4 regions of the Klebsiella sp. RIT-PI-d genome follow, and region 1 is predicted to be linked to each of the others. Evidence: predicted binding sites of a transcription regulator. Region 1 holds the regulator's gene; each other region holds the start of a gene.
What was found. Region 1 encodes PhoB, which activates phosphate uptake and scavenging genes when phosphate is short. Its sites were predicted from a motif close to CTGTCATAAAACTGNCNNAT; they were not measured.
Positions count from the first base shown of each region.

Region 2: a site for PhoB is predicted at 3,117-3,136, ahead of AC791_RS09100 (phosphoethanolamine transferase). Genes of this name have one in related genera too.
Region 3: a site for PhoB is predicted at 5,155-5,174, ahead of opgB (phosphatidylglycerol--membrane-oligosaccharide glycerophosphotransferase). Genes of this name have one in related genera too.
Region 4: a site for PhoB is predicted at 3,764-3,783, ahead of glpT (glycerol-3-phosphate transporter). Genes of this name have one in related genera too.

Region 1 is NZ_LGIT01000009.1:111,356-118,972, forward strand. It holds gene sbcC (exonuclease subunit SbcC) at 5-3,148, opposite strand; gene sbcD (exonuclease subunit SbcD) at 3,145-4,347, opposite strand; gene phoB (phosphate response regulator transcription factor PhoB) at 4,522-5,211, shown strand; gene phoR (phosphate regulon sensor histidine kinase PhoR) at 5,233-6,522, shown strand; gene brnQ (branched-chain amino acid transporter carrier protein BrnQ) at 6,933-7,617, shown strand, end outside.
Region 2 is NZ_LGIT01000009.1:523,352-530,968, forward strand. It holds gene rhtA (threonine/homoserine exporter RhtA) at 1-613, opposite strand, end outside; gene ompX (outer membrane protein OmpX) at 964-1,470, shown strand; gene AC791_RS09100 (phosphoethanolamine transferase) at 1,527-3,110, opposite strand; gene mntS (manganase accumulation protein MntS) at 3,388-3,516, opposite strand; gene mntR (manganese-binding transcriptional regulator MntR) at 3,699-4,172, shown strand; gene AC791_RS09115 (SLC13 family permease) at 4,169-5,278, shown strand; gene AC791_RS09120 (HlyD family secretion protein) at 5,378-6,502, shown strand; gene AC791_RS09125 (DHA2 family efflux MFS transporter permease subunit) at 6,499-7,617, shown strand, end outside.
Region 3 is NZ_LGIT01000017.1:75,352-82,968, reverse strand. It holds gene AC791_RS17780 (helix-turn-helix transcriptional regulator) at 1-336, opposite strand, end outside; gene AC791_RS17775 (threonine/serine ThrE exporter family protein) at 837-1,613, shown strand; gene AC791_RS17770 (threonine/serine exporter) at 1,604-2,077, shown strand; gene AC791_RS17765 (MarR family winged helix-turn-helix transcriptional regulator) at 2,140-2,595, shown strand; gene AC791_RS17760 (organic hydroperoxide resistance protein) at 2,670-3,098, shown strand; gene dnaT (primosomal protein DnaT) at 3,237-3,776, shown strand; gene dnaC (DNA replication protein DnaC) at 3,779-4,516, shown strand; gene AC791_RS17745 (DUF2501 domain-containing protein) at 4,583-5,056, shown strand; gene opgB (phosphatidylglycerol--membrane-oligosaccharide glycerophosphotransferase) at 5,267-7,558, shown strand.
Region 4 is NZ_LGIT01000009.1:1,986,262-1,993,878, forward strand. It holds gene nrdA (class 1a ribonucleoside-diphosphate reductase subunit alpha) at 1-680, shown strand, start outside; gene nrdB (class Ia ribonucleoside-diphosphate reductase subunit beta) at 793-1,923, shown strand; gene yfaE (class I ribonucleotide reductase maintenance protein YfaE) at 1,923-2,177, shown strand; gene glpT (glycerol-3-phosphate transporter) at 2,292-3,644, opposite strand; gene glpA (anaerobic glycerol-3-phosphate dehydrogenase subunit A) at 3,906-5,528, shown strand; gene glpB (glycerol-3-phosphate dehydrogenase subunit GlpB) at 5,518-6,774, shown strand; gene glpC (anaerobic glycerol-3-phosphate dehydrogenase subunit GlpC) at 6,774-7,617, shown strand, end outside.

The DNA.
Region 1 (7,617 bases):
AAGACTACTCCCTTACTGCAAAGGATTTATCCAGCTTGCTGTAGCCCAGACCGTTCACCTTTTTCACCTTGATCTGCACCGGAATACGTTCTTTCATAGCCTCTACGTGGCTGATAACGCCAATGGTTTTTCCGGTGGCATTCAGGGCGTCAAGCGCATCCAGCGCGGCATCCAGCGTTTCACTGTCGAGAGTGCCGAATCCTTCGTCGAGGAACAGTGAATCGATGCGGGTTTTATGGCTGACCAAATCAGAAAGCGCCAGCGCCAGTGCCAGACTGACGAGGAAGCTTTCCCCGCCGGAAAGCGTGCGCGTATCGCGCTCGGCATCGGCCTGCCAGGTATCCACCACTTCAAGCTCCAGCGTATCGCTCACTTTGCGCTTTAATAAATAGCGCCCGTGAAGACGGGTAAGCTGCTTATTCGCCAGCCAGACGAGATTATCGAGCGTCAGGCCCTGGGCGAATTTACGGAACTTATCCCCCTCGCGAGAGCCAATCAGGCCGTTAAGCAGGCTCCAGTCTTCCACTTCCCCGGCTGCTTGTTCAATGTGCTGCAGTAATGTCTGCTGATGCTGGCGGTTATCCGCATCCTGTTTCAGTTGCTGGCGGATCTCACCCAGACGCAATCCAGTTTCACGAAGTTGCTGATTAATCTGATCCAGCGTTATCCGAATTTGCCCGGGATCTTGTGTCGCTGATAGCCCTGCGGGAAGCAGCTGTTGATGCGCCTGAAGCTGGCTTTGCGCCTGCGTCGCCAGGGTCTGACACTGCTGAAGCTGATTCTCAAGCGTTTGCTTCAACGACTCCAGCTGGCGACGCACCGGTTCATCCAGCAACGCGGTCTGGAACGCTGCGCTGTCGGTAAACTGGCTGGCACTGAGCGCGGTATCAAAGTGCTTTTGCGCCTGCTGCAGACGCGAAACTTCCAGCGTTTCCTGCTGCTGTAAAGTGTGCCACTGGCTCTCCAGCTTAACGCAGTCATCATGCGCCGTGCGCCAGCCTTCCAGCGGGACCCGCCCATCCGTCACTGGGGCATCCGTTTGCGGCAGGGTGTCGAGCAGCGGCACAAGCTGCGCCAGCGCCTCCTGGCACGACGTCAGCTCCGCCTGACGGGTCTGCCATGTGCTCGCCTCCTCCTCGCGTGCTGCCAGCCAGGCTGATTCCCCACCTTCGGCAGGCCAGTCCAGCGCCAGCGTCTGCAACGCGTTAGCAAGCGTGGTACGCTGGGCGGTAAGATAGTGCTCAAACTCGCTAACCTGCTGATGACTCTCTGCGATCTGATTTTCCAGATGCTGGCGCTGGATGAGCTGATGAAGCTGCTGCTCGTACCGCGCCTGCTCATCCTGCCACGGTGCAATATCGTCATGGGGCTGGAGCGCGATATGCAACGTTGCGCCGAGCGTTTGCCACTCCTCAATCAGCGTTAGCTCCTCCTGAGCAAGCGTCTTGATCTCGCCTTCATCGCGTTGCTGCTGAACCAGAATAGCGTCCGCCTGACCGCGAATTTTGCCGCCTTCATCAGCCAGCACCCTGACCTCTTTTTCCAGTTCGTCGAGACGCGCCTGATTGACACTGAGTTCAAGCGTACGGTATTGCTCGACGGCGGGGTGGGCGGTGGAGCCGCACAGCGGGCACGGCTGCCCGGACTGTAAATGTGCACGCTGACTTTGCAGATCGTTAATCAGCGCTTCCTGCTGGCAGATCGTTTTCACGTCGGCCCGCAGCTGATCTTTATCTTTATAACGCTGGCGCAGGTGCGTAAGCGAGTGGGTCAGTCGGGTATGTTCCGTTTGTGCCGTCTCAACCGCTGTTCGAAGCTGCGCGAGGCGATGACGTAGCGGTATCAGGCGGCTATGTACGGCGCCCAGCCGCTGACGTAGCGGACGTTGCTGGGTAAAACGCGCAAGCGCTTCGCTAACCTCCGCCGGGCTCAGAGTGAGTTCCACCGTCGGTAGTGCAGCCAGCTGTTGTTGATAACCCATGAGCTGCTGCTGCTTTTGCCGCAGCTGGGCGTTATCGCGTGCCTGTTGGCTGAACGCGTGACGCCAGCCGGCCAGTTCGCTCTGCCAGACGCGATAACGATCGTGCTGCTGTAGCCAGTCAGTCAGCGTTTTCTGCGTCATATGCAGCGCAGTATGCCGTTGTTCGGCGCTGGCCCGCAGGTGGGCGCGTCGGATCAATACACTCTGTAAGCGAGTATTCACTTCCTGCGCTTGCTGCTGGGTTTGCGCCACGGCAACCTGCTGCTCCTGGCAGCGGATCCATAAGGGACGCAGCTGCTCCGCAGGCTGGGCCAGCGTCAGCTTCTTAAGCTGCGGTTGCGCCTGCTCCAGCGCCTGCTGCGCCTGATCTCGTGCGGCCGCCGTACGTAAATGCTCTGCATGCAGCTCCTGCTGACGCGTTAACCAGTGCAGGTGATTTTGCTTTTGAGCCTGCAGGCTTAGCTGCTGACGCTCCTCGTCAGTAAGCACCTGCAAACCTTGCTCCAGGGCCTGATGTTGCTCGCGATCGAGCAGCGCCACACCGGCCGCCTGCGCCTGGTATTTTTCCAGCTCGATGCGGGCAAGTTTATGTTTTTCAAATACCATAGCCGAGATCTGACCATAGATCTCGGTGCCGGTCAGTTCTTCCAGCAGTTCGGCGCGCTCTTTCGGTTTAGCATTTAAAAAAGCAGCAAACTGTCCCTGAGAAAGCAGCATTGAGCGGGTAAAACGGCCGTAATCCAGTCCGGTCAGGGTCGCGGTCAGTTCCAGCTTATCTTTCACCTTATCAGCCAGAATTTTACCGTCTGCACAGCGGGCCAGCTCCACGCGCGGAGCCTGAAGATTACCGCCAGGCTGATTTCGTGCGCGATTCTGGCTCCAGAAGGCACGATAAGCTTCGCCTTTCACTTCAAACTCGACCTCCGCCAGGCAGTCAGCGGTATCACGGGTCATTAAATCGTTCTGCGACTGTGAAAGCGTACTCAGGCGGGGCGTTTCATGATAGAGCGCCAGACAGATGGCATCCAGCAGGGTCGTTTTCCCGGCGCCGGTGGGGCCGGTAATGGCGAACAGCCCGTTGCTGGCGAACGGCTCAGCGGTAAAGTCAATTTTCCATTCGCCTTTCAGGGAGTTAAGGTTTTTCAGGCGCAGGCTGACAATTTTCATACTTGATCCTCATCAGACAGGGTTTCCAGCGTCTGACCGAAAAGCGTAAACAGGCGTTTTTGCTGAGCGTCATTAAGATCTTCCTGGGCGAGGCGGCGTTCAAAAACGTCCTCTACCGTGAGCTCGCTGAGCGTTTCGCGCACTTCGCCTTCCAGGATCCGCTGGCGATGCTCGCGACTGCGGCGGACTAACAATACCTCGACGGGTAAATCCGCCGTCAGAGTCTGGATTTGGCGCTGAATATCATGCAGATATTCGGTACTGGTAATTTCAATATCCAGCCAGGTGGTTGGCGTGGCAGGCGCATCGCGCCACTGCATGAGCTGGTCAGTAATTCCTGCAAAATCCCCTTTGATAACGGCCAGCGGCTGCGTAACCGGAACCTCAAGTGGCATTACCTCGACCAGGGTTCCCTGCTCAAAGGTGACCAGATTAATGCTCTTGCGTTTGCCCGTCTCATCAAAGCTCAGGGAGATGGGGGAGCCACAGTAGCGAATATGTTCGCTGCCGTTAATTTTTTGCGCGCGGTGAATATGTCCCAGCGCGATATAGTCCGCCGGCGGGAAGTTTTGCGCCGGAAACGCATCGAGGGTGCCGATATAAATGTCGCGCACCGACTCGCTTTTACTCACCCCAACCGTGGTCAGGTGACCGCTGGCAATAATCGGAAGGCGCAGGTCGCCTCGCAGCGCGCAGGCATTTTGATACTGCTGCTGATAATAGTCAGTAATAGCCGTGAGTAAACGCTGCTGTTTCTGGCTACCAGACTGCCCCGCCTGGCTGATGACCATATCGCGCGGACGTAAAAAGGGCACCGGGCAGAATACCGCGCCGGGCGTGCCGTCACGCTGCAAAAGCATTTGCGGTTCATGGCCTGCGCTGGCAATTACCGTGGTATTAAGAAACGCCAGAATATCGCGTGACTCATTCAGGGTGGCGACAGAATCATGGTTTCCCGCCAGCACCACAAGATGGCAACCAGTTTTTTGCAAGTCGACCACAAACTGATAATACATTTCGCGGGCGTAGCTCGGCGGCGAGCCAGTATCAAAAATATCGCCGGCCACAATAATCGTATCGACCAGATGCGTTTGTGCTGTATCCAGCAGCCAGCTAAGAAAAGCTTTATGCTCGGCGGCACGGCTTTTACTGTAGAAATTCTGGCCGAGATGCCAGTCTGAAGTATGAATGATGCGCATGTCGATTCCGTGGCAAAAAAGCGTAGCGCCGATTATAACGTTTCATGCGGGCAGGGCGAAGCCGCTCTGTCATATCTCCGTTATGCTAACGTCATCAGGGGATCTTTTTCATAAATCTGTCACAAATCTGACGCATAATGATATCGCTATCCATAATGATAAACAGGGTAAAAAATGGCGAGACGTATTCTGGTCGTAGAAGATGAAGCTCCAATTCGTGAAATGGTTTGCTTTGTCCTCGAGCAAAATGGTTTTCAGCCCGTCGAAGCAGAAGATTATGACAGTGCGGTGAACCAGCTCAATGAACCCTGGCCCGATTTGATCCTGCTGGACTGGATGCTCCCCGGCGGTTCCGGCATCCAGTTTATTAAACATATCAAGCGTGAAGCGCTCACGCGTGAAATCCCGGTTGTGATGCTGACGGCACGCGGTGAAGAAGAAGATCGCGTCCGCGGACTGGAAACCGGCGCTGATGACTACGTCACCAAACCGTTTTCACCTAAAGAGTTAGTGGCGCGGATCAAGGCGGTTATGCGCCGCATCTCCCCGATGGCGGTTGATGAAGTGATTGAGATGCAGGGATTAAGTCTCGATCCCTCCTCGCACCGGGTAATGGCTGGTGAAAGCCCGCTTGATATGGGGCCGACTGAATTTAAACTCCTGCACTTTTTCATGACCCATCCTGAGCGCGTTTACAGCCGCGAGCAGTTGCTGAACCACGTCTGGGGAACCAACGTCTACGTCGAAGATCGCACGGTAGATGTGCATATTCGCCGCCTGCGTAAAGCGCTGGAGCAGGGCGGACACGATCGCATGGTTCAAACCGTTCGCGGCACGGGTTATCGTTTTTCCACCCGTTTTTGATACCTGACAGGAGTGTGACGCGTGCTGGAACGTCTGTCATGGAAAAGGCTGGTTTTTGAACTCATCGTCTGCTGCCTGCCCGCGCTGGTGCTCGGCGCCTTTTTTGGCTATCTGCCGTGGTTTTTGCTGGCATCCGTCACGGGGCTGCTGGTGTGGCACTTTCTCAATTTACTGCGACTGTCGTGGTGGCTATGGGTTGATCGCAGTATGACGCCGCCGCCGGGGCGCGGAAGCTGGGAGCCGCTGCTTTACGGGCTGCATCTAATGCAGATGCGTAATAAAAAGCGCCGCCGCGAGTTGGGTAATCTGATTAAACGCTTTCGCAGCGGAGCCGAATCGCTGCCGGACGCCGTGGTTCTGACCACCGAAGAGGGCACTATCTTCTGGTGTAACGGCCTTGCACAGCAGGTTCTCGGGCTGCGCTGGCCGGACGATAATGGGCAAAATATTCTCAACCTGCTGCGTTACCCCGAATTTACGCTTTATCTTAAGCAACGTGATTTCAGCAAGCCGCTCAATTTGATCCTGAGTAATGGCCGTCATCTTGAATTTCGCGTGATGCCTTACAGTGAAAATCAACGTCTGATGGTGGCGCGAGATACCACTCAAATGCACCAGCTTGAAGGGGCAAGACGCAACTTTTTTGCCAACGTCAGTCATGAATTGCGTACACCGCTGACCGTGTTACAGGGCTATCTGGAAATGATGCAGGAGCAAACGCTGGAAGGCGCGCCAAGAGAGAAAGCGCTGCATACCATGCGTGAGCAGACGCAGCGTATGGAGTCACTGGTGAAGCAGTTGTTGACCCTGTCTAAAATTGAAGCTGCGCCTGCGCTGGTGCTGAATGAAAAAATTGATGTTCCGATGATGCTGCGCGTTATCGAGCGGGAAGCACAGACCCTGAGTCATGACCAGCATACGCTGCATTTTACCGTGGATAACACACTCAGCGTGTTGGGTAATGAGGAACAGCTACGTAGCGCGATCTCTAATCTGGTCTACAACGCCGTTAATCATACGCCTGCTGGTACGACAATAACTCTACAGTGGCAGCGGACCGAGAGCGGGGCACTATTCACCCTTGAAGATAACGGACCGGGCATTGCGCCAGAGCATATCCCGCGTTTGACAGAGCGTTTTTACCGGGTGGATAAAGCGCGATCCCGGCAAACTGGCGGCAGTGGTTTAGGTCTGGCGATTGTAAAGCATGCGTTGAATCATCATGATAGTCAGCTAAAAATTGAGAGTCAGCCGGGCGAGGGAACGCGTTTTAGTTTCTTACTACCGCAACGTTTCATTGCCAAAAATTAGCATATCGGGGACGTACGTAAGAAAATCTTTCCGCAGATCCGCCTTCGCTGGTTTGCTTACTTTGCAGGTTAGCGAAGCGGACACCATATCCTGATGTCTGCTGCTTTTTTGTTCGAATGATCAGCCATCAGTTTTTCTGATATCTGGTTCATTATGCTGACTCTAATTTTTGAATTAGCATAATCATCTGGTTTTACGATCCCACCTTGCTTTAAAACGTTATAAGCGTTTAAATTGCGCCCCAGAGGCTGTCATACTCACTGCCTTAGCGTGATAAATCGAAAAACTATACTTCGTCACGTCAGTCAGGGAGCATATCCCGCTGGAAATATCTGTAATTGCTGCGTTATCGTCCCGTATGGAAAGCAACAATTCATTTACAACACCACATCCACAGGCAGTAAATATTTATGACCCATCAGTTAAAATCTCGCGACATCATGGCCCTGGGTTTTATGACCTTTGCGCTGTTTGTCGGCGCAGGCAATATCATTTTCCCGCCGATGGTTGGCGTACAGGCCGGTGAGCACGTCTGGACGGCAGCACTTGGCTTTCTGATTACCGCGGTTGGCCTGCCGGTCCTTACCGTGGTTGCCCTGGCGAAAGTGGGCGGCGGGATTGACAGCCTTAGCACGCCGATTGGCAAAGTGGCGGGCGTTTTGCTGGCAACGATTTGTTATCTGGCTGTCGGGCCGCTGTTTGCGACGCCGCGTACTGCAACCGTCTCTTTTGAAGTCGGCATTGCACCGCTGGCAGGTGACGGCGCGATGCCGCTGTTCATCTACAGCATCGTGTATTTTGCCATCGTGATCGTCGTGTCTCTTTATCCGGGTAAGTTGCTTGATACGGTGGGCAATTTCCTGGCACCGATGAAAATTGTTGCGTTGACGGTGCTTTCCGTGGCGGCGCTGGTGTGGCCGGCCGGGCCAATCAGTCACGCGATTGACGCCTACCAAACTGCCCCGTTCTCTAATGGCTTCGTGAATGGCTATCTGACAATGGATACCCTGGGCGCCATGGTCTTTGGCATCGTCATCGTGAATGCTGCACGTTCACGCGGTGTCACCGAGGCGCGCCTGCTGACCCGCTATACCG
Region 2 (7,617 bases), 410 kb from region 1:
AGTGCCACAGGGCGTCACCCGCCTGCAAAGCCCCCAGCGGGACAAAAATGACTGCGGCTATCAACGACCCCATTGCCACGGTTGCCGGACCGTGCTCGGCCCCGGCACGCTGGCCAGAAAGAATATAAATCGCCCAGCACGCCCCGGCACCCAGCGCCAGTAATGCTCCGCTGAGATCGACGTGAGCAACGTCCTGACCCAATGGCAGCAGAAATCCCAGCCCAAGTACTGCGAGCACGACCCAAATAAAATCAACAGCCCGGCGGGATGAAAACAGGGCCACCGCCAGCGGCCCGGTGAACTCCAGCGCGACTGCAATACCTAATGGGATTGTTTGAATCGAGAGATAAAACAGATAGTTCATAGCGCCCAGCGAGAGGCCATAACACAACAGAGGAATACGCTGCTCCTGGCTAAAACGCAGCCGCCACGGCTTGAAAACCGCGATTAAAATCAGTGTACCTAGCGCCAGACGCAGGGCGGTAACGCCAGGCGCACCTACCAGCGGAAACAACGTTTTTGCCAGCGAAGCGCCACTCTGGATCGACGCCATAGCGATTAATAAAATAATAATTGGTAGCCACACTGGCATTTTGCGCTGCAAACCCGGCATCCGTTCTCCCGTCAAGATTTGTCAAAAGAAGTAAAGCGCACAGTGTAATGGATAAGTGACCATCGGTTTAGCCTCTGTTGAAAAAAGATGCTTAGAATTCATGTCGTGACCAGGAATGAGCGTAAAAAATTCTCTCAGAGATTGAGATTAATCCGATGATTGAGAACAATCAGGCACGTCATAATGACTGCCTCTGCGACAAAAGCGCTTTTTTTTGAATGGGATAGTCAGTAATGGAAATGTTTCGTTACAGGAAATGACGCGCCCGACAACGCAATTCGCAAAAAGTTTCTTAGCATTTTGATATATTTAATACTTAAGTACTTACTTGAAGCACATTTGAGGTGGTTATGAAAAAAATTGCATGTCTTTCAGCACTGGCCGTTGTTCTGGCTGTTTCCGCAGGTACTGCCGTAGCTGCAACTTCTACCGTTAGCGGTGGTTACGCTCAGAGCGATATGCAGGGCGTGGCTAACAAAGCTAAAGGTTTCAACCTGAAGTATCGCTACGAAAATGACACCCCGCTGGGCGTGATCGGTTCTTTCACCTACACCGAAAAAGATGGCACCTCTGACGGCTATTACAATAAAGCACAGTACTACGGCTTCACTGCAGGCCCTGCTTACCGTCTGAACGACTGGGCAAGCGTATACGGTGTAGTAGGCTTTGGCTATGGTAAATCTCAGGTTAACGACATTCCTGACAACCACAGCTCCAGCGACTACGGCGTAGCTTACGGCGCAGGCGTGCAGTTCAACCCGATGGAAAACGTTGCTCTGGACTTCTCCTATGAGCAGAGCCGTATCCGTAGCGTTGACGTTGGCACCTGGATCGCGGGCGTCGGCTACCGTTTCTAATGGTGGCATGATTTGCTGCGATAAAAAATCCGCCTTCGGGCGGATTTTTTTATGCGTCAACGGCGTTGGGTGGTGAAAATATCGCTGCCAAGATGGTTATAGTCCACCTTTTTAAGCTGGAAGTTAGTGACCCACACCGGCGCGGCTTTTTGTGACGAGACAAAAGTGTAGTGCTTTTTAATTTCCTGAGCGGTAATGCCAGTCCACTGCGAGAAAAAAGCCAGGAAATCATTGGCTGAACGGCGAGCGTTAATGATGCGATGGGCTTTATCATCACTCGATAGCACCATAAACGGCACCTGAAAATTTTGCTGATACCGATCGTCGTGAGCAAGATACTGGACTTTTTTGCCGCGCTCTTTAAAGGCCAGACCATGATCGGAGAAATAGACCAGCGAGAAACTTTCGCCTGTATTACGCAACTGCGCGTACAGCTGGCCAAGCAGATCGTCGGTTTGCGTCATGGTATAGAGGTAGCATGACGTCTCTTTTGACTGCACAAAGACAGTGTACTTTCCTTTGGTACGATCGCACGCCTGCGGATGAGACCCCATCAGATGCAGAACAATCAGCTGCGGCTGGCTGCGCGGAGTGGCAAATACCTGTGACGTCATTTTTAGCAGTTCAGTATCCTGGGTGTTTTTATCGGCTTCAAAATCACCGTTTTTGAGAAACTGCGCTTCGTCAGCGCGTCTGGCAATACTGGCGATGGCAGAATCGTATTCACCGATTTGCCCCTGATTGGAAAACCACCACGTCTGAAAACCTGCCCGGTTAGCCAGGGTGACAATATTATCCTGATACTGCGGTTTGTTATCTACCACCCGGTTCAGCGTGAGGCCGAGTGATTTCTGCGTCGAGCCGCTGGCGGCAACATAGTCAGTGAAGAATGTACCGTTAACGGCGCTGGCAAACGGCGTATTATCCCAGTGGCCGCCGAATGCACCCAGCGCATCGCGTCGCGCACTTTCACCGATAACGACGATGTAATAATGGTATTTGGGTTTAGCGGTGATAACGTGCCAGGTATCTTTCATACTGGCCAGCTGCGCCATTCGCGCCTGCTCATCAAGCACTTCCTGATTATTCATTACCACATCTTTAACAAAGCGTACGGCGGGATAACCCGTATCTTTAAGTTTAAATACGCTACCTGCCGCCAGGTTTTGCGCGGGCTGTACAAAAAAGGCACCGACGCTTAATAACAGGCACACACTTTCTATTTTTCCCCATGACGGCTTATTAAGCACTTTACGCCGCACGGCAATAACCCCCAGCGCAAAAATAAAGACGCCAATAACGTAACTGTACCAGGGAAAAATGGTCAGGATTTCACTGGACTCTTCCATATTGGTCGAGTGCATAGCCAGTAGCGTATTAAAGTTGGGCGACCCGTAGGCCTGACCAAACGGGTAATAGCTGGCTGCCAGCAGCGAATAGATACCGACAATAACCTTTTGCACTGTAGGCGCAATGCGCCACAGCAGATGAAGCACACAGGTAAAGGCGATAGCGTAAAGCAGGCTAAAGGGATAGCCGAGCGCCAGGTTAATCAGTAACGATTGCAGGAAGTAGAAACCGATCCACGGGCTAAACGCCTGGCGTTGTGAGGCAAGCGATTCTTTCAGGGTGTAATTCATATACCACAGTCATAAAAACGCCATGTGCTCACCCTGGCGCCAAGGGTCAAAACCTGCGGAGTTGTGCGCAAAGAGGGACGGATGTCCGCATCTGCAAGCGGCATGTAGGCAGGGCTGCAAGAAGATAAAGCGCCGTGAATATAAGGTCAACTAGCCATAAAGAATTGTTTTGCGAAGCGGATTGCAAATCCGGAAAAAAACGGGGGAGTAATAACAAAACGGTCAGCGTAGCGCTGAAAAATGACAGGAAAATAATGCGGCGTACCGCGACGCCGCACTAGTGGGAAGGTTTGTCATCCGGCCTGGGTTTACCATTGATCATCTCGCAAAGCATGTTCAACAGCATTAAGCGGACCTGAAAGGGAGAGTGACTAAACACGCGTATACACCTCTTAAATTGATTCATATGACCTCCTGACGTTGAGCCCTTCATTCCGTGAAGAGTGACTGCATTACATACAGATATAGCACAGGCTATATTTTATAGCTATGGCTTAAACGTTAAATTTTTGTACTCCCATCACAATCCTATACAATGAGCATTCTTGACTTGATGCCTCCGGGGTATCGCACATACGAGGAAGCACAATGGGCCGTCGCACGGAAAAACCAATAACAAAAAAAGTGACGCAATTAGTGAATGTTGAGGAGCACGTCGAGGGCTTTCGCCAGGTGCGAGAAGCCCATCGCCGTGAGTTGATTGATGACTATGTGGAATTAATTTCCGACCTTATTCGTGAAGTCGGTGAAGCGCGTCAGGTTGATATGGCCGCTCGCCTTGGCGTCTCACAGCCCACGGTCGCCAAAATGCTTAAGCGTCTGGCCAGCGTCGGTCTTATCGAACAAATTCCGTGGCGGGGCGTTTTTCTGACCCCTGAAGGTGAAAAACTGGCCGAAGAGAGCCGTCAGCGTCATCATATCGTGGAAAATTTCCTGCTGGTGCTCGGGGTGAGTGCTGATACCGCCCGGCGCGATGCCGAAGGCATTGAACATCACGTCAGTGAGGAAACGCTGGAAATGTTCCGCCAGTTTAGTCAAAAACATGGAACATCTGCCGAATGAACCTGCCATTGGTTGATGCCCTGGCGCGCGATCGCTTTCTTCATCTGCTAATTATTATTGCTGTTATCCTCAGCCTGTTCGTTCCCTTTGCACCAGAGCACTGGCCTGCTGCCATCGACTGGCACACTATTATTACGCTCAGTGGATTGATGCTTCTCACCAAAGGCGTCGAGCAGAGCGGCTGTTTTGATGTGCTGGGGCGTAAAATGGCGCGCCGCTTTGTGACGGTAAAGCAACTGGCACTGTTTATGGTGCTGGCTGCCGCCTTACTGTCGACCTTTTTGACCAATGATGTGGCGCTGTTTATTGTCGTGCCGCTGACGTTAACGTTGAAGAAATGGTGTGAGATCCCGGTTAACCGACTGATCATCTTCGAAGCGCTGGCCGTTAATGCCGGTTCGCTACTGACCCCGATTGGCAATCCGCAAAATATTCTGCTGTGGGGCCGTTCCGGTTTGTCATTTCCGGCGTTTATCGGACAGATGCTGCCGCTGGCACTCAGTATGATGGTAACGTTGCTGGTATTGTGCTGGATCTGCTTTCCTTCTCAGCTCCTGCAATTTCGCAGCGGCGACAAATCTCCGCAGTGGCAGCGGCGTCTGCTATGGAGTTGTCTGTTCTTTTATCTGGTGTTTCTTATCGCCCTGGAGACGAAGCAGGAATTATGGGGGCTGGGCATCCTGCTGGCAGGCTTTCTGATCGTCGCCAGAGGCGTGATACTGAAAGTGGACTGGTCGCTGCTGCTGGTATTTATCGTAATGTTTATCGATGTGCATTTATTGACGCAGCTACCCGTCTTACAGAGCGCGCTCGACCGGGTAGGGGGACTTTCGTCGTTCCAGCTGTGGCTGACGGCGATTAGTCTGTCGCAGGCGATCAGCAATGTTCCTTCAACCATTCTGCTGCTGAATTATGTTCCGCCATCCACATTACTGGCATGGGCAGTTAATGTCGGCGGGTTTGGACTGTTGCCTGGCTCTCTGGCGAACCTCATTGCGCTGCGCATGGCGGGAAATCGTCGCATCTGGTGGCGCTTTCATGTTTATTCTCTGCCCCTGTTAGTCTGGGCTGCGCTGGTGGGTTACGGATTACTCATTATCAGTTAGTGCTGATTTGTCAGTTTTTCCTGGAAAATGTATAGCAACCTCCTAACTTTAGTTATCAGGCACCCTTACGCCGTTAACTGACAGGACCGTTGCACAATTATGGCAGAGAAAGACGAACAACCTGAAAATCCGCAGGAACCTCAAAAAGCGGAACACCAGGAAGACAACAATAAGAAGAGCGAGCGCAAACGTCCGGGTAAAAAACCCCTTATTATTCTGGGCATTGTGGTGATCGTAATGATTATCGTGGCGCTGGTGTGGTGGCTGATGACCCGCAATCAGGAAACCACCGATGATGCCTTTACCGATGGTGACGCGGTTACCATCGCGCCAAAGGTCGCCGGCTACGTTACTGAATTACGGGTAAAAGATAACCAGCGGGTGAAGAAAGGCGATTTGCTGGTGGTCATCGATCCGCGTGATGCGACCGCGCAGCGCGATCAGGCCAAAGCACAACTGGGTCTGGCGCAAGCACAACTGCATCAGGCACAGGCGCAGCTGGCGTTATCGAAAGTGCAATATCCCGCCCAGCGCGATGAAGCGCGTGCTCAGGTATTGAAAGCGCAGGCCGATCAGGCTAATGCTGAGGCGGCTTATCGTCGCCAGCGCAGTGTCGATCCGCGGGCAACTACCCAGCAGAATATTGATTCGGCCAATGCACAATTACGCAGCGCACAGGCGCAGATGGCCAGCGCCAAAGCACAGCTTGAAGTTGCCGACCAGGTCGAACTGCAAATCCGGCAGCAGGAAACCAATGTTGAAGCCCGCGAACGTCAGGTCGATCAGGCTCGTGCCCAGCTTGAAACAGCAGAGCTAAATCTGTCATGGACCGAGGTTCGTGCGCCGTTCGACGGCTTTGTCACCAAACGTAATGTGCAGAACGGTACCCTGGTACAGGCCGGGACCGCGCTGTTCTCGCTGGTCTCACCTGATATCTGGATCGTCGCTAACTTTAAAGAGTCGCAGCTGGAACGACTGCGTCCCGGTAATAAAGTAAGTATTAAGGTCGATGCGTTTGGCGATATGGAGCTGGAAGGGCATGTGGACAGCATCCAGCAGGGGAGCGGCTCGAAGTTCGCCGCCTTCCCGTCGGAAAATGCCACCGGCAACTTCGTGAAAATTGTTCAGCGCGTGCCGGTTAAAATCGTGATTGATAAAGGACTGGATGAAAATCATCCGCTGCCGCTGGGCCTTTCTGTCGAACCTAAGGTAACGCTTGAATGACCGACCAGAGCCATGAAAACTGGCGGCCTGCCGGCAATCCATGGGCGGTGGCGATGGTGGTTACCCTCGCGGTATTTATGGAAATCCTCGATACCACCATCGTTAACGTGGCGTTGCCTCATGTCGCCGGATCGCTGTCGGCAAGCTACGACGAATCGACCTGGGTGCTGACCAGTTATCTGGTGGCCAACGGGATCGTTTTGCCTATTTCCGCCTTCCTGAGTCGGGTGTTTGGCCGTAAGCAGTTTTTCCTGATTTGCATTGTAATGTTCACCGTCTGCTCCTTTTTATGCGGAATTGCGACTGAACTGTGGCAAATCATTCTGTTCCGCATTATGCAGGGATTCTTCGGCGGCGGGCTTCAGCCAACGCAGCAATCAGTGCTGCTGGATTATTTTAAGCCGGAAGATCGCGGCAAAGCGTTTGGCCTGTCGTCGATTGCGATTATTGTTGCACCGGTACTTGGGCCAACGCTCGGCGGCTGGATCACTGATAACTACTCCTGGCGCTGGGTCTTCTTTATTAATATTCCGGTCGGCATTGTGACCGTTCTGGCAATTTATCATCTGCTGGAAGACCCGCCGTGGGAGCGGAAATCGGAAGAGAAACTGAGTATCGACTGGACCGGCATCGGGCTTATCGCACTGGGGCTTGGCTGTTTACAGGTGATGCTCGATCGCGGTGAAGATGAAGACTGGTTCTATTCGAATTTCATCTGTACCTTCGCGGTATTAACGCTTATCGGCATTATTGGTGCAATATTCTGGCTGATTTATGCGCGTAAGCCGGTGGTGGATTTACGCTGTATGGCGGATAAAAACTTTGCCGTCTCCAGCCTGCTGATGGCCGGAATGGCGATGATCCTGTACGGCAGTTCAGTGGTGATCCCCCAGCTGGCGCAGCAGGATTTAGGCTATACGGCCACCTGGTCCGGGCTGGTGCTCTCTCCGGGGGCGGTGCTTATCGTACTGACCATTCCGCTGGTGCTTAAACTGATGCCGATAGTGCAAACCCGAATAATCATCGCTTTCGGCTTTTTGCTGCTCGGTGCCGCGTTCTTTTGGTCGCGAACGTTAACACCTGATGTGGACTTCGAGACCCTGGTAATGTTTCGC
Region 3 (7,617 bases), on a different contig from region 1:
TGCATCAGAGAGTAATGTACTTTCTGGACGCATCAAAAACTCTACGGCTAAGGGATAAACAGGGCGAGAGACAAGAAATATCCAGTGAATATCACGGTATTGTGAAATTAAAGCATAATACTGTTCGCAAATGGTACGAGCATGATGAAATTCGCTGGAGAGGTCTACCAGCACCAGTGTAGCACGGCGAAGTTGAAAAAGCGTTAACTGTTCAGGAGATCGACATGAGGTAAGTTCATACTCAGGGAAATGCAGTTCCATTATACCGCTAAGCCCGGTTTGCATTACTGGTATTTTGCTGATAATAACACCATATTTGCAATAACCCGATACCATACAAATAACCTCCACATCCTGTCGAAGAATCACTTTATTTTATGATTATAGAACATCATTCATGTGAATAAGTAAAATAAATATATTCACGTGCATTTTAGTGAATCTTGCCTTTCCCTGTAAATGTCCATTATTGTACATCTAAAATCATACAACAATCCCTAATATCACATCATACTCTTGAAAGGACAATGTGAACATTATAAATATCTCATAATGACAAAAAAAATTTAATCAATTCCAGAGTAGAAAAACAGAATTTTCTTTTAAGAAAAACTAAAAATATTCATTGCGTAAATATTACTGTATTTTTAAAAATGAGATGACAACTTTACCATTACCTGCGAACTCAATCAGTGTTTTTTTACGCTTCAACCAGAAGATGAGGGATACACAATAGTAGATTTTTTGCACATTCTTTGATCTTAGTCACCGCTATTGCAGGGGGGAGTCATGGTAAAACAGCTCTTTACACTGCATTTTCTATTTCAGGGCTACCCATGCAAGCCGATCGGTCATTGCAAAGAACCATTACGCGATTGTGTATTCAATGTGGGCTTTTTTTATTGCAGCATGGTGCAGAGAGTGCGCTCGTTGAAGAGCTATCAACGCGTCTGGGTCGTGCTCTGGGGATGGACAGTGTTGAAAGCGCCATCTCCTCTAATGCCATTGTACTCACCACCATTAAAGATGGGCTGTGCCTGACTTCGACGCGTAAGAACAGCGATCGCGGTATCAATATGCACGTCGTGACTGAGGTTCAGCATATTGTCATTATGGCGGAGCATAAGCTGCTGGATCACCGGGAGGTCGAAAAGCGATTTAATCATATTAAGCCGCTACGTTATCCCCGCTGGTTGCTGGTCATCATGGTCGGCCTCTCCTGCGGCTGTTTTTGTAAACTGAATGATGGCGGCTGGGATGGCGCATTTATTACCTTTAGTGCAAGCGCAGTGGCGATGTACGTGCGTCAAGTATTAACTCACCGTTCACTGCATCCGCAAATTAATTTCTGCCTGACCGCTTTTGTCGCCACGACAATTTCGGGTCTGCTGTTAAGACTTCCTTTATTTAGCGAAACGTCAAATGTCGCTATGGCTGCCAGCGTCCTGCTGCTGGTTCCGGGTTTTCCATTAATTAACGCGGTAGCCGATATGTTTAAAGGACATATAAACACCGGGCTAGCCCGCTGGGCAATCGCCAGTCTTCTGACGCTGGCAACCTGTATTGGTGTGGTGATGGCGCTTACTTTATGGGGACTACGCGGATGGGCATAATTGATTTTCTGCTGGCGCTGATACAGGACATGATCCTCTCGGCCATCCCTGCGGTCGGATTTGCGATGGTATTTAACGTTCCTCATCGCGCATTGCCGTGGTGCGCGCTACTGGGGGCCATCGGGCACGGCTCCCGAATGGCTATGTTTACCGCGGGATTCAATATCGAATGGTCCACGTTTATGGCATCCATACTGGTGGGCACTATCGGTATTTATTGGTCGCGCTGGTATCTGGCCCATCCTAAAATCTTTACCGTCGCAGCGGTAATTCCGATGTTCCCCGGTATTGCGGCCTATACTGCGATGGTTTCTGCCGTCAAAATTAGCCATTTTGGCTACTCAGAAACGTTGATGATCATGCTGCTGACGCATTTTCTGAAAGCATCCTCTATTGTCGGCGCACTTTCCATTGGGTTGTCACTCCCCGGTCTGTGGCTCTATCGAAAACGTCCTCGCGTGTAATGGCGGCCCACAGGCATTTATAATCGCTTGCAATTAAATTGTGTGCTATCTATATTGAGCATATGAAAAAACAGTTAGCTTCGCCTTTGGACGCGCCACTGCATCTGGATAACCAGCTTTGCTTCGCGCTTTACTCTACTAATCTGGCGCTGCATAAGCTCTATCGACAGTTGCTGGCACCGCTTAATCTGACCTATCCACAATATCTGGTCATGCTGGTACTATGGGAAAGAGATGACGTCAGCGTATCGGAGATTGGTGAAAAGCTATTCCTGGATTCCGCCACGCTCACGCCGCTGCTGAAGCGACTGGAGGCCGCAGGTCTGCTGCTACGCCAGCGTTCCCATCAGGATGAGCGTCAGGTACGGGTGACGTTAAGTGAGAGCGGACAGGCCCTGCAGCAGCAGGCACTGACCATTCCGGATTCAGTGGGCTGCGCGCTGGCCTGCGAGGCTGATTCGCTGGCAACCCTTAAGCAGCAGCTTGACGATCTTCGTAAACAATTACAGCGCCTCTGATTTCTGTTATTAGCCTAATCATGGGCTATTTAAATCGCACGCTATTTTATAGTAAACAATATAAGGAACCTGCTATGTCTTTAGAAAAAGTCGTTTATACCGCCAAAGCCAAAGCCACCGGGGGTCGTGATGGCCGTGCCACCTCATCCGACGGTTTTCTGGACGTTAAGCTGGGCGTTCCCAAAGAGATGGGTGGTGCAGGTGCTGAAGCGACCAACCCTGAGCAGCTGTTTGCCGCAGGCTATTCCGCCTGTTTCCTCGGTGCCATGAAGTTTGTGGCGGGTCGCGATAAAATCGCCATGCCTAAAGATGCTTTCGTTGAAGGTGAAGTGGGAATTGGTCCGCTACCAACCGGTTTTGGGATTGAAGCCACACTGACTATCCACCTGCCAGGTATGGATCAGGCCGAAGCGAAAAAGCTGGTTGATGCCGCGCATATCGTCTGCCCTTACTCTAATGCAACTCGTGGTAACATTGACGTGACGCTGAATATCGTCGCCTGAGGCCGTTATCTCATCGCCAACATAAGCGTACTTCGGTACGCTTTTTTTATCCTTTTCCCGCCTGCCAGCCATTCCATGCACTGTGTTACTATGTGTCATTATTACCCTCATCGCCCTTTTTTAGTATTGAGATAGCGTATGTCTTCCAGAATCTTGACGCCTGATGTCATCGGTATCGATGCCTTTTTGCAGAATTACGCCAGCGTTCTGGCCCAGTCAGAAGGCCAGGCCGTCGCGGTATTTGCTAACAATGCACCGGCATTTTATGCGCTCTCCCCTGCTCGTCTGGCGCAGTTACTGGCGCTGGAAGCGAAGCTGGCTCGTCCCGGCAGTGATGTCACCCTTGATGAACGCTTCTACGAGGAGCCACCTGCCGCCCCCATCGCCGTGCCGATGGGTAAATTTGCCATGTATCCCGGCTGGCAGCCGGACGGCGATTTTCAACGTCTGGCCGCATTGTGGGGTATTGCCCTGTCGCAGCCGGTCACGGCAGAAGAGTTGGCCTCATTTACCGCCTACTGGCAGGCCGAAGGCAAAGTTTTTCATCACGTCCAGTGGCAGCAAAAACTGGCGCGCAGCGTGCAAATAAGCCGGGCCAGTAGTGGTGGAACAGTAAAACGTGATATCAATAGCCTGAGTGAACCAGACGATCATATCCCCCCCGGTTTCAGAGGTTGAACATGAAAAACGTCGGCGAATTACTGAAGCGTTTACAGAAAGTGATGCCCACACACGTGAAACCCGCTTTTAAAACGGGTGAAGAACTGCTGGCATGGCAAAAAGAGCAGGGCGACATTCGCTCTGCCGCTATTGAACGTGAAAATCGGGCGATGAAGATGCAACGCACTTTTAATCGCTCCGGCATTCGGCCGCTGCACCAAAACTGCTCATTTGAAAACTATCGTGTAGAGAGCGAAGGACAAATGAATGCGTTATCGAAAGCGCGGCAATATGTCGAAGAATTTGATGGCAACATCGCCAGTTTTATTTTTTCTGGCAAGCCTGGTACCGGCAAAAATCACCTGGCGGCGGCGATTTGTAATGAACTGCTGCTGCGTGGCAAATCAGTACTGATCATTACAGTGGCTGATATTATGTCGGCGATGAAAGATTCGTTTGGCAACCGCGAAACCAGTGAAGAACAGTTACTTAACGATCTCAGTCGCGTTGATCTGCTGGTTATTGATGAGATTGGTATGCAGAACGAATCCCGCTATGAAAAAGTGATCATTAATCAGATTGTCGATCGTCGTTCTTCCTCTAAACGACCCACCGGAATGCTGACCAATAGCAATATGGATGAAATGAATAAACTGCTCGGTGAGCGGGTCATGGACCGTATGCGGCTGGGCAATAGCCTGTGGGTCATTTTCAACTGGGAAAGCTACCGCAGTCGTATTACCGGCAAAGAGTATTAAGATAATTCTTCCCCACAGGCGAGATATACTCAGAGAAATACAGTCTTGTTCAACGTGAGTATGACGATGAAAATGGTAAAAATCTTGCTTAGCGGCGTACTTCTGAATGCCGCCCTCCTCTCTTCCGGCACGTACGCCGCCAGCTGGCAGGACTCACTTTCCAGCGCGGCCAGCCAGTTAGGCAGCCAGGACGGGAGCCAACTTTCAGCACTCGGCGGCTTACTTAACGGCGGCACGCAGGCATTAAGTGCCGACACCATGAATAATGCGGCAGGTATCCTGCAATACTGTGCTAAACAGAAACTGGCGTCGGTGACCAGCACCGAAAATATTAAGAATCAGGTTCTGGACAAGCTGGGCCTGAGCCAACAAGAGCAAAAAGAAGATACCAATTACCTGGAAGGAATTCAGGGGCTGCTCAACACCAAAAACGGTGAGCAGCTTAACCTGAGCAATCTTGGCGAAACGCCGCTGGCACAGAAAGTAAAAACCAAAGCCTGCGATCTGGTCTTAAAGCAGGGCGTGAACTTCCTCTCCTGATCTCCCACTCACGACCGCGCCATTGCGCCGCGGTCGCCTCTGTAACTTCATAATGCGATAGCGATCGTAAAACAGCGCTTTCAGGTGAATTCCGAACCACAACACATTTTTATGACGCCATAATTGCAGCAATGCGGCAACACCATTACATTGTAAGCGCTAAAAAACGATGCTCAGCCAGCAGAGCCTGGCGCTGTCGAGGATATCTCGTTGTCAGAACTCATCTCTCTTGCCCTTTTTCTGGCCTCCGTGGTGATTTATGCCTGGAAAGCAGGCCGTAATATCTGGTGGTTTGCCGTCACGCTGGCCGTACTGGGCATATTTGTCGTACTTAATATTACGCTTTACGCCAGCGACTATTTTACCGGTGACGGTATTAATGATGCCGTACTTTATACCCTGACCAACAGCCTCACCGGTGCGGGTGTCAGCAAATATATCTTACCCGGCGCGGGCCTCATTCTGGCGCTGGTCGGCGTATTTTTGGCCCTCGGCTGGGTGCTACGCCGCCGTCGTCATCACCCTCATCATATGGGTTACAGCCTGCTTGCGCTGGTACTGGCGCTGGCCTCTGTTGATGCCAGTCCGGCATTTCATCAGATTACTGAGCTGGTGAAATCGCAGTCTCGCGATGGCGATCCTGATTTTGCCGACTGGTATAAAGAACCGTCGAAAACGATCGCACATCCGAAACTTAATCTGGTCTATATCTACGGTGAAAGTCTGGAACGCACGTATTTCGACGAAAACGCTTTTCCGGATCTGGCGCCGGAACTGGGGGCGCTAAAAAAAGAAAGTATTGATTTTAGCCATACAGCGCAGCTGCCCGGTACTGATTATACCATTGCCGGAATGGTCGCATCGCAATGCGGCATTCCCCTGTTTGCCCCGTTTGAAGGTAATGCATCGGCTTCGGTTTCCAGTTTCTTTCCGCAGAATATCTGCTTGGGCGATATTCTGAAAAATTCCGGTTATGAGAACTATTTCGTGCAGGGTGCAAACCTGCGCTTTGCCGGCAAAGATGTTTTTCTGAAATCCCACGGTTTCGATCATCTGTATGGGACGGAAGAGCTGAAAAGTACCGTCGCCGATCCGGGCTATCGTAACGACTGGGGTTTTTACGACGATACCGTGCTGGACGAAACCTGGAAAAAATTCGAGGCGCTTTCCCGCAGCGGCAAACGCTTTTCGTTGTTTGCTCTGACGGTCGATACGCATCATCCTGACGGCTTTATTTCGCGCACCTGTCAGCGTAAAAGCTACAGCTATGAGGGCAAACCTAACCAGTCATTTAGCGCCGTAAGCTGTAGTCAGGAGCACATCGCTGCGTTTATCGACAAAATAAAAGCATCGCCGTGGTTTAAAGATACGGTCATTGTGGTGTCGTCAGATCATCTGGCAATGAATAATACTGCCTGGAAATACCTGAATAAGCAGGACCGAAATAATCTGTTTTTTATTCTGCGCGGCGATAAACCACAGCAGGATCTTTCCGGTGTAAAGCGTAATACCATGGATAACGGCGCCACGGTGCTGGATATCATGGGTGGCGATAATTTCATTGGTCTCGGACGCAGTAGTGTTTCCGGGCAATCGCTTTCAGAAGTTTTTCTGAATATGAAAGAGAAAATCACCGGCTGGAAACCGGATATTGTGCGGCTGTGGAAATTTCCAAAAGAGATAAACGAGTTCACCGTCGATAGCCAGAAAAATACCCTTGCTTTCTCCGGGACACATTTCCGCCTGCCGCTGCTGCTGCGTGTTTCTGATAAGCGCGTGGAGCCGCTGCCAGAAAGCGAATACTCGGCGCCCCTGCGCTTTCAATTGGCCGATTTTGCCCCGCGCGATAACTTCGTCTGGGTCGACCACTGCTATAAAATGGCGCAGCTATGGTCACCACAGTATGCGCTCTCTACTGACTGGTGCGTTTCTCAGGGACAGTTAGGCGGCGAGCAATCCGTGCAGCACGTTGATAAAGCGTTATGGCAAGGCAAGACCGCGTTTAAAAATACGGTAATTGATACGGATCGCTACACGCGTAATGTCGACCTGCTTAAAATTGTGGATAACGACATCCGCTATAAAGCCGACAGTTTTATTTTTAACGTTGCGGGCGCACCGGAAGAAGTGCAGCAGTTTAGCGGTATTTCACGCCCTGAATCCTGGGGGCGCTGGTCCAATGCCCAACTGGGCAAAGAGATAAAGATTGAGTACAAACAGCCGCTGCCGGAGACGTTCGATCTTATCATCACTGCTAAAGCCTGGGGACCCAATGCCGATCGCCCAATTCCGGTTCGGGTAGGCAATAAAGAGCAGACGTTGACCTTAAGTCACGAGGTTTCCACCACAACGCTGCATTTCGATAATCCGACTGGCAGTAACACGCTGATGATTGTTCCGCCTGAGCCACAGTCGACTAACGAAGGCAATATTCTCGGCCATGCACCGCGTCAGTTGGGTATTGGGATGATAGAGATTAAAGTGGTCAAATCGGAAGGATAATCTTTTTTGCTGCCCGGCTGGATCGCCCAGCCGGGCAGCAAGGTTTATCAGTAATGCCG
Region 4 (7,617 bases), 1.9 Mb from region 1:
CCAACGATCTGACGCATCAGACCTTTGAAGCCATTCAATATTATCTGTTGAAAGCCTCTAACGAACTGGCCAAAGAGCAAGGTGCCTGCCCGTGGTTTAATGAAACCACCTATGCGCAGGGTATTCTGCCGATCGATACCTACAAAAAAGATCTTGATGCGATCACCCGGGAGCCGCTGCATTACGACTGGGAAACCCTGCGTGAATCGATTAAAACTCACGGCCTGCGCAACTCTACGCTGTCTGCCCTGATGCCGTCTGAAACCTCGTCGCAGATTTCAAATGCCACCAACGGTATTGAGCCGCCGCGCGGTCACGTGAGTATCAAAGCGTCGAAAGACGGTATTCTGCGCCAGGTAGTGCCGGATTATGAGCATCTGAAAAATAATTATGAACTGCTGTGGGAAATGCCGAATAACGACGGTTACCTGCAACTGGTTGGGATCATGCAGAAGTTTATCGACCAGTCGATTTCTGCCAATACTAACTACGATCCGACGCGTTTTCCGTCCGGGAAAGTGCCGATGCAGCAATTGTTAAAAGACCTGCTCACCGCCTACAAATTTGGTGTAAAAACGCTGTACTATCAAAACACCCGCGATGGGGCTGAAGATGCGCAGGATGACCTGGCACCGTCTATCCAGGACGATGGCTGCGAAAGCGGCGCCTGTAAGATTTGATGAACGATGCCGGGTAACACTCTGTTAACCCGGTTTACGATTTCATGGTTTGCAGCCGGATACCACGCACCCGCGTTGTATCCGGTATTCATTCCACAAAGGACTCACATTCATGGCATACACCACTTTTTCACAGACCAAAAATAACCAGCTTCTGGAACCGATGTTTTTCGGTCAATCGGTGAACGTGGCGCGTTACGATCAGCAAAAATATGACATCTTCGAAAAGCTGATTGAAAAGCAGCTCTCCTTCTTCTGGCGTCCGGAAGAAGTGGATGTGTCGCGCGATCGCATTGACTATCAGGCCCTGCCTGAGCATGAGAAACACATTTTTATCAGCAACCTGAAATATCAGACCCTGCTGGATTCGATCCAGGGCCGCAGTCCTAACGTTGCGCTGCTGCCGCTAATCTCTATCCCGGAACTGGAAACCTGGGTAGAAACATGGGCGTTTTCAGAGACAATCCACTCACGCTCTTATACCCATATCATCCGCAATATCGTTAACGATCCGGCCATTGTGTTTGACGACATCGTGACTAACGAGCAGATCCAGAAGCGTGCCGAGGGGATTTCCAGCTATTACGATGAACTGATCGAAATGACCAGCTACTGGCATCTGCTGGGTGAAGGGACGCATCAGGTTAACGGTAAAAGCGTTACGGTTAATCTGCATGAACTGAAGAAAAAGCTCTATCTGTGTCTGATGAGCGTTAACGCACTGGAAGCGATCCGCTTCTACGTCAGCTTTGCCTGCTCTTTCGCGTTTGCCGAGCGCGAACTGATGGAAGGCAATGCTAAGATCATTCGTCTTATCGCCCGTGACGAAGCGCTACACCTGACCGGTACTCAGCATATGCTGAACCTGCTGCGCTCAGGCGTTGACGATCCGGAGATGGCAGAGATTGCCGAAGAGTGTAAGCAGGAGTGCTACGATCTGTTTGTTCAGGCAGCACTACAGGAAAAAGAGTGGGCGGGCTATCTGTTCCGCGATGGCTCAATGATCGGCCTGAATAAAGATATTTTGTGCCAGTACATTGAGTACATTACTAATATTCGTATGCAGGCTGTTGGCCTGGATCTCCCGTTCCAGACCCGCTCAAATCCGATCCCGTGGATTAACACCTGGCTGGTCTCCGACAACGTGCAGGTTGCACCGCAGGAAGTCGAAGTCAGCTCTTATCTGGTCGGTCAGATTGACTCAGAAGTAAATACTGACGACCTGAGCGATTTCCAGCTCTGATGAGCCGGGTTACGCTGCGCATCACTGGCACACATCTGCTGTGTCAGGATGAACATCCTTCTCTGCTGGTGGCGCTGGAGTTTCATCAGGTGATGGTAGAGTATCAGTGTCGCGAAGGGTACTGCGGCTCCTGCCGCACCCGGCTGGTAGCGGGTCAGGTTGAGTGGCTAACCACGCCGTTAGCCTTCATCCAGCCTGATGAAATTTTGCCCTGCTGTTGCAGGGCAAAAGGGGATATTGAAATTGAAATCTGAGAAACGTAGTGAACTTCCTGCGTGGAGATAAGTTTCACGTTGCCCCGCATTTTCATCTGCACGACATCCAGTTTCCATGAAGCCAATGGGCGACACATTGCCGCCCGTTGACGTTTAACGCCGCTTCTCTAACAGCGCCTGATGATGTCGTTTTTCGCCAATCATCACCACAATCAGCAGCAATACCGCCAGCACGCTACCGCCTATCATCACGATAAACCCGCCGTCCCAGCCGAAGAAATCGACGGTATAACCGACAATCGCACTGGCTGCCACGGAGCCGCCGAGATAACCAAACAGTCCGGTGAAACCGGCCGCCGTACCGGCTGCTTTCTTCGGCGCCAGCTCCAGGGCATGAAGACCAATTAGCATTACCGGCCCGTAAATTAAAAAGCCAATGGTGATCATGCACAGCATGTCTACTGTCGGGTTACCCGGCGGGTTCAGCCAATAAACAATTGTCGCGATGGTCACCAGGGTCATGAAAAATACGCCGGTCGCGCCACGGTTACCGCGAAAGACCTTATCTGACATCCAGCCGCACAGCAGCGTTCCCGGTATTCCGGCATACTCGTACAGGAAATAGGCCCACGACGATTTATCCAGCGCAAAGTGCTTCACTTCTTTCAGGTAGGTTGGCGACCAGTCAAGAATGCCGTAGCGCAGAAGATAAACAAATACGTTAGCAATCGCGATATACCACAACAGCTTATTGGGCAGCACGTACTGCATAAAGATTTGCTTCGCCGTAAGCTCCTCTTCTGCCTGCTCGTTATAGTCGTCCGGGTAGTCGTTCTTATACTCTTCGATGGGCGGCAGACCGCAAGACTGCGGCGTATCGCGCATTAGCGCAAACGCAATTAGCGCTACCACAATGGCGGCAAACGCAGGCATATACAGCGCCGCTTTCCAGTCGTTAAACCACGCCATTCCCAGTAAAAATAGCAGCGGGGGAATACCGCCGCCAACGTTATGCGCGCAGTTCCAGACGGAGACAATTCCGCCGCGCTCTTTTTGTGACCACCAGTGAACCATGGTGCGTCCACAGGGCGGCCAGCCCATGCCCTGAAACCAGCCGCACAGGAACAGCAGCACGAACATGATGGCGATGCTGGAAGTGGCCCATGGTACAAATCCCATAAACAGCATGACAGCCGCAGCCAGAATCAATCCTGCAGGGAGGAACACGCGGGGATTTGAGCGATCGGATATCGACCCCATGATGAATTTGGAAAAACCGTAAGCAATGGAAATCCCCGACAGCGCGAAGCCCAGATCGCCACGGGTAAATCCTTGCTCAATAAGATATGGCATTGCCAGGGCAAAGTTCTTACGCACCAGATAGTAGGCCGCGTAACCAAAGAAGATGCCCATGAAAATTTGCCAGCGGAGTCGGCGATAAACCGGATCGATTTCCGCCGCAGGCAGGCGGGACCTGTGAGGTGAGGGTTTAAAAATACTTAACATAATAGCCTCCGAGGCCATTTCATATTCAGAGGTAAAAGGCAGGTCGTTTTACTGTCGCGCCTGCTGTATGTGTTCATAACGTTAAAGGACGGCTGACCACAGGTGCATTAAAGCATAGTTTGTTACATTTTTATGACAAATGTTCAGAAAGGCGCATTAGGTCACATTTAATCTTCGAAAAAGGCGCGAACATGCTCGAAATCAAACATTCATCCCTGTTTATATGCCTAAATGTTAAGAAACGAACATGAGGAAACAGCGATGAGCGCAGAGCTGGAAAGTGATGTGATTGTGATTGGTGGCGGCGCGACCGGTGCCGGGATCGCCCGCGATTGCGCCCTGCGCGGACTGCGGGTCACGCTGGTGGAACGTCACGATATTGCGACTGGCGCGACCGGACGCAATCATGGATTGTTGCACAGCGGCGCGCGTTATGCGGTAACCGATGGTGAATCCGCCCGCGAGTGTATTAGCGAAAACCAAATTCTTAAACGTATTGCCCGCCATTGTATTGAACCGACCGACGGCCTATTTATTACGCTACCGGAAGATGAATTGTCTTTTCAGGCGACTTTTGTGAAGGCCTGCCATGACGCGGGTATTGCTGCCGACATCATCGATCCCTCACTGGCTCGTCGCATAGAGCCTGCGGTTAATCCGCAGCTTACCGGTGCTGTCAGAGTGCCGGATGGTACGGTTGATCCCTTCCGATTGACCGCTGCTAATATGCTGGATGCCCGCGAGCACGGTGCCACCATTCTTACCGCACATGCTGTCACCGGGCTTATCCGCAACGGCGCGACCGTTTGTGGCGTGCATGTCCTGAATACTCTGACTGGTGAAACCCGGCAGCTTTACGCTTCCGTGGTGGTTAACGCGGCGGGAATTTGGGGTCAGCGCATTGCAGAATATGCTGACCTGAGCATTCGAATGTTTCCTGCTAAAGGGTCCTTGCTGATCCTCGATCACCGTATTAATCAGCATGTTATTAACCGCTGCCGTAAACCTTCTGATGCCGATATTCTGGTGCCGGGAGATACCATTTCGCTAATTGGCACCACATCGCTGCACATTAATTATGATGAGATAGACCAGAATCGGGTAACGTCCGACGAGGTCGATATTTTGCTGCGCGAGGGTGAAAAACTCGCGCCGATCATGGCGACCACACGGATTTTACGCGCCTACGCTGGCGTACGTCCGCTGGTCGCCAGCGATAACGATCCTGCCGGACGCAACGTCAGCCGGGGGATTGTGCTGCTCGATCACGCCAGTCGTGATGGCATGGAAGGATTTATCACCATCACCGGCGGCAAATTAATGACCTATCGCCTGATGGCGGAGTGGGCAACTGATGCGGTGTGTCGCAAACTGGGCAATACGCAACCCTGCTCCACCGCCAGTACGCCACTTCCAGGCTCGCAGGATACGGTGGAGAAAACGCTCCAGCGTATGATTTCGCTGCCTGCGCCACTTCGCGGCTCAGCGGTATATCGTCACGGTGACCGCACGCCCTCCTGGCTCGGTGAAGGACGCCTGAACCGCAGCGTGGTGTGTGAGTGCGAAGCCGTCACCGCCGGGGAAGTTCAGTATGCGGTACAAAATCTGGCGGTAAAAAGCCTTCTCGATCTTCGTCGTCGAACCCGTGTCGGGATGGGAACCTGTCAGGGTGAGCTGTGCGCGTGCCGTGCCGCCGGGCTGCTACAGCGTTTTAACGTAACCACAGCGACACAGTCCCTCAGCCAACTCTCAGATTTTCTTAATGAACGCTGGAAAGGCGTGCAGCCTGTCGCGTGGGGTGATGCCCTGCGCGAAAGTGAATTTACCCGCTGGGTATATCAGGGCTTGTGCGGACTCGAAAAGGAGCAAAAGCATGAGATTTGATACGGTGATTATCGGCGGTGGCCTGACCGGGCTACTTTGTGGGCTGCAATTACAGAACAACGGATTGCGCTGCGCCATCGTCAGCCGGGGACAAAGCGCCCTCGCCTTTTCATCGGCATCGCTCGATCTGCTGAGCGTGCTGCCGGATGGTACACCCGTCACCGATATTCGCGCCGGGCTGGAAAAACTTAGCGCCCTCGCGCCAGAACATCCCTATGCACTGCTGGGCGCACAAACCGTGCTGGCCCTGGCGCAACAAACGGAGCAACTGCTTGCGCAGTGCGGCGCCGTGATGCAGGGAAATTGCCGGTCTAATCACGCACGCGTGACGCCTCTCGGTACGCTGCGTACGGCCTGGCTGACGCCGCAGGAAGTTCCCGTCGCACCGTTACGCGCCCGACGGATCTGCGTGGCAGGGATCAGCGGAATGCTCGATTTCCAGCCTCATCTGGTCGCCGCGTCGCTGCGTCAGCACGTTGCAGATGTTGAAACAGGTGAGATAGATCTGCCTGAGCTGGATGTTCTGCGGGAAAATCCCACCGAGTTTCGCGCCGTCACCCTGGCCCGCTTTTTTGATAATGAAGCCCACTGGCCGCTGCTGTATGACGCACTCCTGCCCTTCGCACAACGCTGCGATGCCGTGTTGCTACCTGCCTGTTTCGGTCTTGAGGATGATCGCCTTTATCAGTGGTTAATTGAACGTCTTCCGTGTTCTCTGCATCTGCTTCCAACCTTACCGCCTTCTGTTGCCGGCCTGCGTCTGCATCGTCAGCTACAGCGGCAGTTTGTCAAATCCGGCGGCACCTGGATGCCCGGCGACGAGATTAAATGCGTGACAATACGCGACGGTATGGCAAGTGAAGTCTGGACCCGACATCATGCCGACATTCCGCTGCGCCCGCGTTATGTGGTGCTCGCCAGCGGCAGTTTTTTCAGCAATGGGCTGGTTGCCGGACGTAATGACGTTCACGAACCCATTTTACGGCTGACGGTCCGGCAGACAACCTCCCGCGCCGGGTGGTATGAGGACGACTTTTTTACGCCGCAGCCGTGGCAACAGTTTGGGGTTAGCGTTGATGAATACCTGCGACCAAACGTGAACGGAAAAACCGCTGAAAATCTGTTCGCCGCCGGTGCGGTGCTCGGTGGATTCGATCCGATTGCGCAGGGCTGCGGCGGTGGCGTCTCTGCCGTTACCGCCCTGTTTGCCGCGCAGCACATTACCGCGCTTGCCGGAGGTCAATGATGAGCGACACCCGTTTTGAAAGCTGTATTAAATGTACGGTATGTACTACCGCCTGCCCGGTCAGCCGGGTTAATCCGCGCTATCCCGGTCCGAAACAGGCCGGTCCGGACGGCGAACGACTGCGGCTAAAAGATGGTGCCCTGTACGACGAGGCGCTCAAATACTGTATCAACTGTAAACGCTGCGAAATCGCCTGCCCGTCGGACGTGAAAATCGGGGATATTATTCAGCAGGCCCGCGCCCGCTATGACACCGCGCGTCCTTCGCTGCGTAACGCGATCCTGAGTCATACCGATTTAATGGGCCGCCTGTCAGTGCCGTTTGCACCGATCGTTAATACCGCCACCTCACTCAAACCCGTACGCCAGTTGCTCGATCACGCCTTAAAAATTGATCATCGTCGTACATTGCCGAAATACTCCAGCGGCACGTTCCGCCGCTGGTATCGCAGCGTGGCAACGCAACAGAGGCAATATCGCGAGCAAGTGGCTTTTTTTCACGGCTGTTTCGTGAATTATAATCACCCCCAGTTGGGTAAAGATTTGATCCGCGTTCTCAACGCGTCGGGAACAGGCGTTCAGTTGCTCAGTAAAGAGAAGTGCTGCGGCGTACCATTAATTGCCAACGGGTTTACCCGTAAAGCGCGTAAACAGGCTCTCAGCAACGTTGATTCTCTGAGAGAGACGATTATCGAGAAACGCATCCCGGTGATCGCAACCTCATCAACCTGCACATTTGCGCTGCGCGACGAGTATCCCCAGGTGCTGGATGTGGATAACAGCGGCCTGCGTGAGCATATTGAACTGGCAACCCGCTGGCTGTGGCGCAAACTGGATGCCGGGC